DNA from 2 places in the Arthrobacter sp. 9E16 genome. Region 2 is predicted to be linked to the other one. Evidence: predicted binding sites of a transcription regulator. Region 2 holds the regulator's gene; the other holds the start of a gene.

Region 1 (4,193 bases), on a different contig from region 2:
GAGGCAGGGTGTCCAGTTTCGAAGTGGGGACATAGGGGGCATTCGCAACGACGACGTCGACCCGCCGGAGCAGGGTTTGCGGCAGCGCACTGAACAGATCACCGGCCAGGACGGTTGCCCGGCCGGCCAGGTTGATGCGTGCACATTCGATCGCTGCGGGGTGGATGTCGACGGCATAGGCCTTCAGGGAATGGCCGGTGCGCGAGGCGACGGCCAGGCTGACGGCTCCGGAGCCGCAGCAAAGCTCGACGAGCACCGGGTTGGTCAGGGCGCTGACCAGGGCTATGGCGTGAGCGGCCAGCAGTTCCGTCCGCCGGCGGGGGATGAAGACGCCGGCGGAGACCGTTATCCGCAGGCCGTAAAACTCGGCCCATCCGAGCACCTGTTCAAGCGGAAAACCGGCGCACCGCCGCAGGACCATCTGCTCCAGATTCTCGGAGCCGGCAGTTTCGGCGCTGCGCTTTGCGGCTTCGGCGAGAAGAAGACTGGCCTCATCCTCGGCGAAAACACAACCGGCCCCTCGGAGCCGTGCGGCCAGCAGTTCTTCGGGAATGGTCCGGTGCACAGGGATACTTTCACAGCTACGGCAGCGTGGGGCAAGGGACGGAGGCGGGCGTGAAGCTGCCGCTAGCTGATCCTCACAAGCGTAAACATGAAGGGAGGATGGGGTCCGGGCATGTCCATTGCCCCCAGCAGCGTGTTCGCGTCCACTCTGCGAAAGGCATCGTTGATTGGCAGGGAATCGTAGATCATGGTGACTGACACCACGCCGCGGTATTCCATCAGACGGAGTCTGGCCTTCGGCTGTGTCGTTCGGAGCAGGCGCAGCAACGGGCGGATGACGCGGCCGGCGGCCGGACGGCGCAGGATGGGGCCGAGCTTCAGGGCTGTCCGCAGCGGAACAAACCACGGATTCACCTCGAAGAGGTTGCCGTCCCTGCCGCTGAAGACCAGCGGGTGTGCGGACTCGGGGCCCTCGAATCTCTTTCCCTGCCACCCGAGGCTGCCCAGAACGCCGTCGAGGGGATGGCCGGTTGGCACTTCTGCTCCCTGCCATGAGCCGGTGAGTTCGTCGATGCAAACCGGCGGGAGGGAATCGAAAAATGCCAGGGCTTCGCTGGAGGTGGTTCCGCCGCTGAGGGCGTTCAGTCCGGCCAGCGCTGGGGTGACATCGTTGTTGGGACTGCTGCCGGTGGGGTTCCCGAGGCGGGCACCGGACAGCGGTGCATAGGCTTCCCAATGTCCACCGGCACTCTCGAGCTTTTCGGCATCGGAATTTGCGTCCTCATAGCTGGAGGTGAAGGCTCGCGCGGCCGCAGGATTTGTTGCAGGCGCACTGCTGCGAATTGTGCGGCTCTTTCCATTGCTGTTCTCGAACGTCACAACAAAGTCACTCCCCAGCTCTGCTGCAATTTGAGCGGCCAACGCTCTTCCCCGCTCCCCGTGAGTTCGGTCCTTACGCTGTGGTGCTGTCTTGTCACCGTTGGCTGTCGCATCCGTAATCGAGGCGTAGTAGCGGCTTTCCCAGGCGGCCAGGTCCGCTTTGAGCTGTTCACTAAGCTGTGAGTCCCCGAAGTCGACGGGACCGCCAGGGAGCCAAACAGGAGATTCGGCCCATCCGGGAAACACTCGGACGGGGATGGGAACGCGATGGTGGTCCACTGGGCCTTCTTCCATGCGACGGGTTTTCGACGTTAGGTGAAATGTACGTGAAAGGTACCTCTGAGCAAACGTTATGAAACCCGCGGCACTCAGTCCGGGCGCCAGAACACCAGTACTTTTTCGAAGAAACTTGAGTAGGGCCGCCTTCCAATTATGCCGGGCGCAGAAGCTAAAATAGAACATATGTACTACTCGTGAAGGCTGAACGGCACGGAGGCTCCAGATTGAAAACCGCAGTCATCCCAGGTCGGCCTCCCCTTGAAGGGAGGACTTCTGACGGCAGCGCTCGCCTCTGCGGTCCCGGCGGAAAGCAGGCTGTTGACCCGGCTGTTGAGTCAGCGTCGGTGGAGGTGCTGGAGGCTGCTGAGCGTGCCCGGTTGATTGATGAGATTCGGTTGCTGGAGGAGCTAAAGTCCGCGGCTGCAGCGGCGCAGGCTCGGGCTGCGGCGGCGTTTGATGCCTCGACCCGCCGTGCCCAGGTCCGGGCGGGGCTGGCGGCGGAGCAGTTGGGCCGGGGTGTGGGCGCGCAGGTGGGGTTGGCCCGCCGGGAGTCCCCGCACCGGGGCAACCGGTTGCTGGGCTTGGCCAAGATCCTGACCGCGGAGATGCCGTGCACTTTGCAGGCGTTGAGTGTGGGGGTGCTCAGTGAGTGGCGGGCGACGCTGTTGGTGCGGGAGACGGCGTGCCTGTCCCGGCAGGACCGGGGCCGGGTGGATGCGGTGGTGGCCGGAGACCTGGCGGGGTTGGGGGCCCTGGGTGATCGGGCGCTGGTAGCCCGGGTGAGGTCGGTGGCGTACGGGTTGGATCCGCAGTCGGTGGTGAACCGAGCGGCGAAGGCGGTTGAGGGCCGGTATGTGTCGTGTCGTCCGGCGCCGGACACGATGACGTATTTGACGGGGTTGTTGCCGGTGGCCCAGGGGGTGGGGGTGTTCGCGGCGTTGTCGCGGGAAGCTGACCGGTTGCGTGCTGCCGGGGATTGCCGGGGCCGGGGTCAGATTATGGCCGATACGTTGGTGGAGCGGGTCACGGGGCAGGCGCGGGCGGAGGATGTGCGGGTGGAAGTGCAGCTGATCATGACGGACCGGGCGTTGCTGGCCGGGGTGCTGCCCGCAGGTGTCATGGATGCCGTTGTCCTGGATGCCGGTGCTCCTGATGCCGGTGTTCCTGATGGTTCGGAGCCGGCGGTGTTGGCGGGGTACGGGGTGGTGCCGGCGCAGTGGGCGCGGGACCTGATCCGCGGCAGCGGGCCGGACACTGGGTCGGGTTCCGGATCATCATCCGCCGCGGTTGACCTTCATGGTGCTGAAGGAACATTGTCGGGGTGGGGCAGGCCGCGGGTGCGGCCTGATCCGCGGACTGAGGTGTGGCTGCGGCGGTTGTATGCGGTTCCCGGGTCGGGGCGGTTGGTGGCGATGGACTCGAAGGCACGGTTGGTGCCGAAGGGGTTGGCACGGTTTATCGCAGCTAGGGACCGGGTGTGCCGGATGCCGTGGTGTGGTGCTCCGATCCGGCATTATGACCATGTTGTGCCGGTTCGTGAGGGTGGCTTGACGTCGGCGGAGAATGTTCAGGGTTTGTGTGAGGCCTGCAACCAGGCCAAGGAAGCACCCGGCTGGACCGCCCGAACCGCGCAGGACATCGCGGACCACACTCCGGACGGCAGGCACACGGTTGTGACCACTACGCCTACGGGGCATGTCTATCGGTCCATTGCTCCTTCTCCGCCGGCTCTGGAGTAAAGGTGTTGGCAGAAGACAGGTCCGGACACGGGAGAATGGACCGGTGAGCACACAGCATTCAACCGGCAATCCGGACCGTTCAAACGTTCTGACCAAGGCTCCCTTCAACCTGGAGCGCATCGGCGCGGGGCTGGTCTTTGCCGAGGCGCTCCCGGATCTGGCGGCGGCCCTGGACCCCGCGACCGGGAAGAACGCCGCCGTGGTGCAGGCCCCGCCGGGAACCGGCAAGACCACATTGGTTCCTCCGTTGCTCGCCAATCTGCTGGTCTCGCAGGAGAGCGCCGGCGAAGGGCGCACCGCTCCGGCGCTCACCGCCGAAAGGCCTCAGCGGATTGTCGTAACACAGCCGCGCCGGGTGGCGGCGCGTTCGGCCGCGCGCCGGCTCGCTGCTTTGGACAACAGCCGTGTTGGTGCCCGGATCGGTTACACAGTGCGGGGAGAAAGCCACACCAGCCCGGAAACCATCATCGAGTTCGTGACCCCCGGCATCCTGCTGCGCCGGCTGCTGGCTGACCCGGGGCTGGAAGGAACATCCGCCGTCGTCCTTGATGAAGTGCACGAGCGCGGGTTGGAAACAGACCTGTTGCTGGGCATGCTCACCGAAGTCCGGCAACTGCGCGATGACCTGACTCTGGTCGCCATGTCGGCGACCTTGGATGCACCCCGCTTTGCTGCGCTGATTGGCAGCGGGGATGGAAGTGAGAGAGACGGGGCCGGCCCGGTTCCCGTCGTCGGCTGCGCCTCGGCACTGTATCCGCTGGACGTTCGGTGGGCGCCGGCACCGTCCCTGCG
Region 2 (4,193 bases):
TGCCGGACTATGACGTGGTGGTCATTGACGAGGCGCACGAACTGCAGGACCGCGTCACCGGTGCTGTCACCGGCCAGCTCTCCGGCACGGTGATTACTGCCGCTGTTACCGCAGCGCGCAAACACACCTCTGCCAGCGTGGAGGAGCTGGCGCAGGCGGCACGTGCCTTTGAGCAGTCCATGGAGGGTGTTCCCTCCGGCCTGCTGGCCAGCGGGCTGAACGAAGAGCAGGAACAGGCCGTGGGGCGCGTTCGCGAGGCCTGCCGAGTGGCGCTCTCTGATTCCAAGCCCGAGCCCGGGGAAACCGCAGACGGCGGCCGGCAGACGGCCCGTTCACGGCTTATGGCCGTGCTGACTGTCTGCGAGCGGCTGATCTCGGCACCGGCGGCCGGCGAGGTGATTTGGGCGTCCCGGCCCAGTTCCTTCTCCCCGTCGGGAGGTTTTTCACCGCCCGACGAGACCGCCCCCGCCACCCTGAACGTTGCTCCGCTGTCAGTAGCGGGACGGCTGCGTGAAGGATTGTTTGACGGGCACACCGTTGTCCTGACCTCGGCAACCCTGGCGATCGGCTCCGAGTTCGGGCCGGTGGCCGGTGCCCTGGGCCTGTTGGGTCCGGGTGCACCGTCCTGGACCGGAACCGACGTCGGCAGTCCCTTCGATTACCCGCGCCAGGGGATTCTGTATGTGGCCAAGGACCTGCCCAAGCCGGAGCGGGGTACCTCCGAGGCTCAGCTGAATGAAATCGAAGCGCTGCTTAAGGCCTCCAACGGCGGCGCGCTGGGCTTATTCTCCTCCCGGCGAGCGGCCGAAGATGCCGCCGATGCCATGCGCACCCGGGTGGATTTCCCCATCCTGTGCCAGGGGGAATCTTCCATGTCTTCACTGGTCAAGCAGTTCTCTGAAGAGCCGGACACCTGCCTCTTCGGCACCATGTCGCTATGGCAGGGCGTGGACGTTCCCGGAGCCGCGTGCCGGCTTGTCCTCATCGACCGCATCCCGTTTCCCCGTCCCGATGACCCGCTGATGACCGCCCGCACCCGAGCAGTGGCCAAGGCCGGAGGCAACGGGTTCATGTCCGTGGCGGCGACCCATGCCGCCGTGCGTCTGGCACAGGGCGCCGGGCGCCTGATTCGTGCGGCGGGGGACCGCGGTGTGGTGGCTGTCCTGGACTCCCGGCTGGCCACGGCCCGGTATGGGGGCTTCCTGCGCGCAGCGCTGCCGCCGTTCTGGTCCACCACGGACCGCTCCGTGGTGCTCTCCGTTTTGGGCCGGCTCGCAGAGCAGTCGGCAGCCGAGGAGCTGTCGGCGGGATAGGCGGGCTGCGGGGGCAACCGCGGCACTCTGCGGCCCAGTGAGGCCGGGCAGCAAAGACATGGACATGCAAATGGCGGCCGGAATATTTCCGGCCGCCATTTGCGTGCTTTCCGCTGCAGGGATCCCGCCGGGACATCGGCTAAAGAGCGCGCATCACCGAGACAACTTTGCCCATGATGACGGCGTGATCGCCCACAATGGGCTCGTACCGCGTGTTCTGCGGCAGCAGCCAGGTGTGGCCGTTGCGCTGCCGGAAGGTCTTGACCGTGGCTTCATCGTCGAGGAGGGCAGCCACAATGTCACCGTTCTCAGCTGTCGGCTGGCGGCGCACAACCACCCAGTCACCGTCGCAGATGGCGGCATCAACCATGGAGTCTCCCGAAACCTTCAGCATGAAAAGGTCACCGTGTCCCACCAGCTGACGGGGCAGCGGCATGATGTCCTCCACCACCTGCTCCGCAAGGATGGGTCCGCCGGCGGCGATGCGGCCGACCAGCGGCACCATGGCGGTATCAACGGAGGTGGCAAGCTCGGTTACCGAGGCCAGCGCCGGGGTTGAGCCTGCGCCCTCTTCATGCTGGTCTCCGGTGCGCCCCGCAGCGCCGGCTGAAGGGCTGTTGTCCGTGCCGGAGCCGGGGCGTCCCGGCCCCTCTTCGGCTGCCGTACCGGAGGACCCGTCACGGAGCATCAGGGGAATGAGGATTTCCATGGCGCGGGGGCGCTTCGGATCACGGCGGATGTAGCCGAGCTTCTCCAGCTGCATGAGCTGGTGGGTCACGCTGGACAGGCTGGCCAGGCCAACCGTGTCGCCGATTTCGCGCATGGTGGGCGGATAGCCGTTGGTGCTCACGGACCGCTGAATCATCTCCAGGACGGTCTTCTGCCTGGGGGTGAGCCCTTTGGCGCGCGCACGGGTGCCTGTGGCAGCTGGTTTGTTGGTGCTGTCTTCGGAAGCAGTCCTGCGGGCCACGTCGGGTTCCCTTCGGGTCAGCTGGTCCCGGCAATGCCGGGGCTGGTCGGTAAATGTCTAATCGGTACAAGCCGGGACGTATTGGCCGTGCAAGCCGTTCCGGCGGTTATGTCAGAGGCAGCTGATTCAGTGATCCTGAGGAACCGCTCCGACGCCTGGGCTTCGAGTCGATCCGCAGAACCCGTTGAAGGTTCCCTCTTGTCCTCAACGTTAAGCGAGCAGTGCGGTGTTTTCAAACATTTGTTCGAGCGAGTCTCGACTTTATTAGTAGATAAGTGCTAGAAATAACTCAGCAGAAATCGAACATACTTTCGACAGCCGCCCTCAGCGGAGGTTCGGGTAAGTCGATCAGCTTCCAATCGTTCGAATATGGCTTCGGGTATTTCCTGCAGCCATCGAACCGGAAAGGCGTTGCAATGACAACCCAAACAGTCCCGACAGCTCGAACAGCTGATTCGAGTCATACAGCTGCTTCAATCCATACAGCTGCGTCAAAAACAGCTGCGTCAAACACATCTCCCTCACAGCACCTCGATTCCCGGCCTTCAAATCCTTCCCTGCCGGTCAAGGCGAACTCGCTGCACCTGACTCGCAGGGGCCGTCTGGTTTTCATCGGCCTCCCGCTGATGCTCGCCGCAGCGGCTGCGCTCATTGTGCTGGGTTTCTTCACTGCTCCCGCCATGGCCTCCAGCGGGGGGCCGGACGTGACAAGAACCGTCCAGGTCAGTGTGGCTGCGGGTGAGTCCCTGTGGGGCCTGGCGCAGGAGTTCGCTCCTGAGCGTGACCCGCGGGATGTCATGGAAGACATCATGGAACTCAACAACCTGACTGAATCCCGCCTCATCGTTGGTGCTCAGCTTTACATCCCCGTTGAACGCTGAGCCGGCAACAACGCTGAGCCGCAACACCTCAGGACGAAACACCCAGAGCCAAACAAGTCAGTGCTCAACAACGCGGGACGTAACAAGGCAGGGCGTGCAGCCCGCAGATTCTTCCCGCTCCGCCTTCGAGTCTTAAGCTGTACAGGTGACTGAACAGCTGGCGAGACTCAACCGACTTCCTCTGCGCGATGACCTCCGCGGACTGACGCCCTATGGCGCACCCCAGTTGGATGTGCCCATCCTGCTGAATGTCAACGAGAATACGCATGGCCTGCCGAAATCCGTGCGGGAGGCGATTGCGATCTCTGTGGAGCGGGCCGTGGCCGGACTGAACCGCTACCCGGACCGGGAATTCACGGAACTGCGGGACCGGCTTGCCGCTTACCTCGGCCACGGACTGACCTCCGAAAATATCTGGGCCGGGAACGGCTCGAACGAGGTCCTGCAGCAGATTCTCCAGGCGTTCGGCGGTCCCGGACGGACGGCCATGAGTTTCCCTCCCACTTATTCCATGTATCCGCTGCTCGCCAGCGGCACCGGCACCCGCTACGTCACGGGACACCGAAGCGACGACTTCGGGCTTACGGCTGAGTCAGCTGCAGAACAGGTTCGCGCCGAGGCGCCGAACATCGTCTTCCTTTGCACTCCGAACAACCCCACCGGCACAGCACTTTCACTGGATGTTGTGGAGGCCGTCTACGAGGCGGGGGCCGCGTCAGAGGCCATCGTGATCGTGGATGAGGCCTACGGCGAGTTCTTCCATGCCGGCACTCCGAGCGCCCTGGAACTGCTGCCGGGACGCGAGCGCCTGATCGTCTCACGCACCATGAGCAAAGCCTTTGCGCTCGCCGGAGCCCGGATCGGCTACATGGCAGCCGCCCCCGAGGTTACCGATGCCCTCCGCCTGGTGCGGCTGCCGTACCACCTGTCCGCCATCACGCAGGCCACCGCCAACGCTGCGCTGGAACACGCAGATGCTTTGCTGGCCAACGTTGAGGACATCAAGGTTCAGCGCGACCGCATTGTCTC

The links. The regulator LexA, encoded in region 2, represses DNA repair genes until DNA is damaged. The targets are predictions, from matches to a motif close to TCGAACANNTGTTCGA.
Region 1: the regulator LexA is predicted to act here: its motif matches at 1,838-1,853, upstream of CXR00_RS18535 (HNH endonuclease signature motif containing protein).

The regions. Positions count from the first base shown of each region.
Region 1 is NZ_PJIU01000002.1:759,444-763,636, reverse strand. It holds gene CXR00_RS10215 (putative protein N(5)-glutamine methyltransferase) at 1-565, opposite strand, end outside; gene CXR00_RS10210 (DUF4334 domain-containing protein) at 628-1,425, opposite strand; gene CXR00_RS18535 (HNH endonuclease signature motif containing protein) at 2,013-3,401, shown strand; gene hrpB (ATP-dependent helicase HrpB) at 3,445-4,193, shown strand, end outside.
Region 2 is NZ_PJIU01000003.1:716,993-721,185, forward strand. It holds gene CXR00_RS15535 (ATP-dependent DNA helicase) at 1-1,313, shown strand, start outside; gene lexA (transcriptional repressor LexA) at 1,453-2,283, opposite strand; gene CXR00_RS15545 (LysM peptidoglycan-binding domain-containing protein) at 2,700-3,164, shown strand; gene CXR00_RS15550 (histidinol-phosphate transaminase) at 3,310-4,193, shown strand, end outside.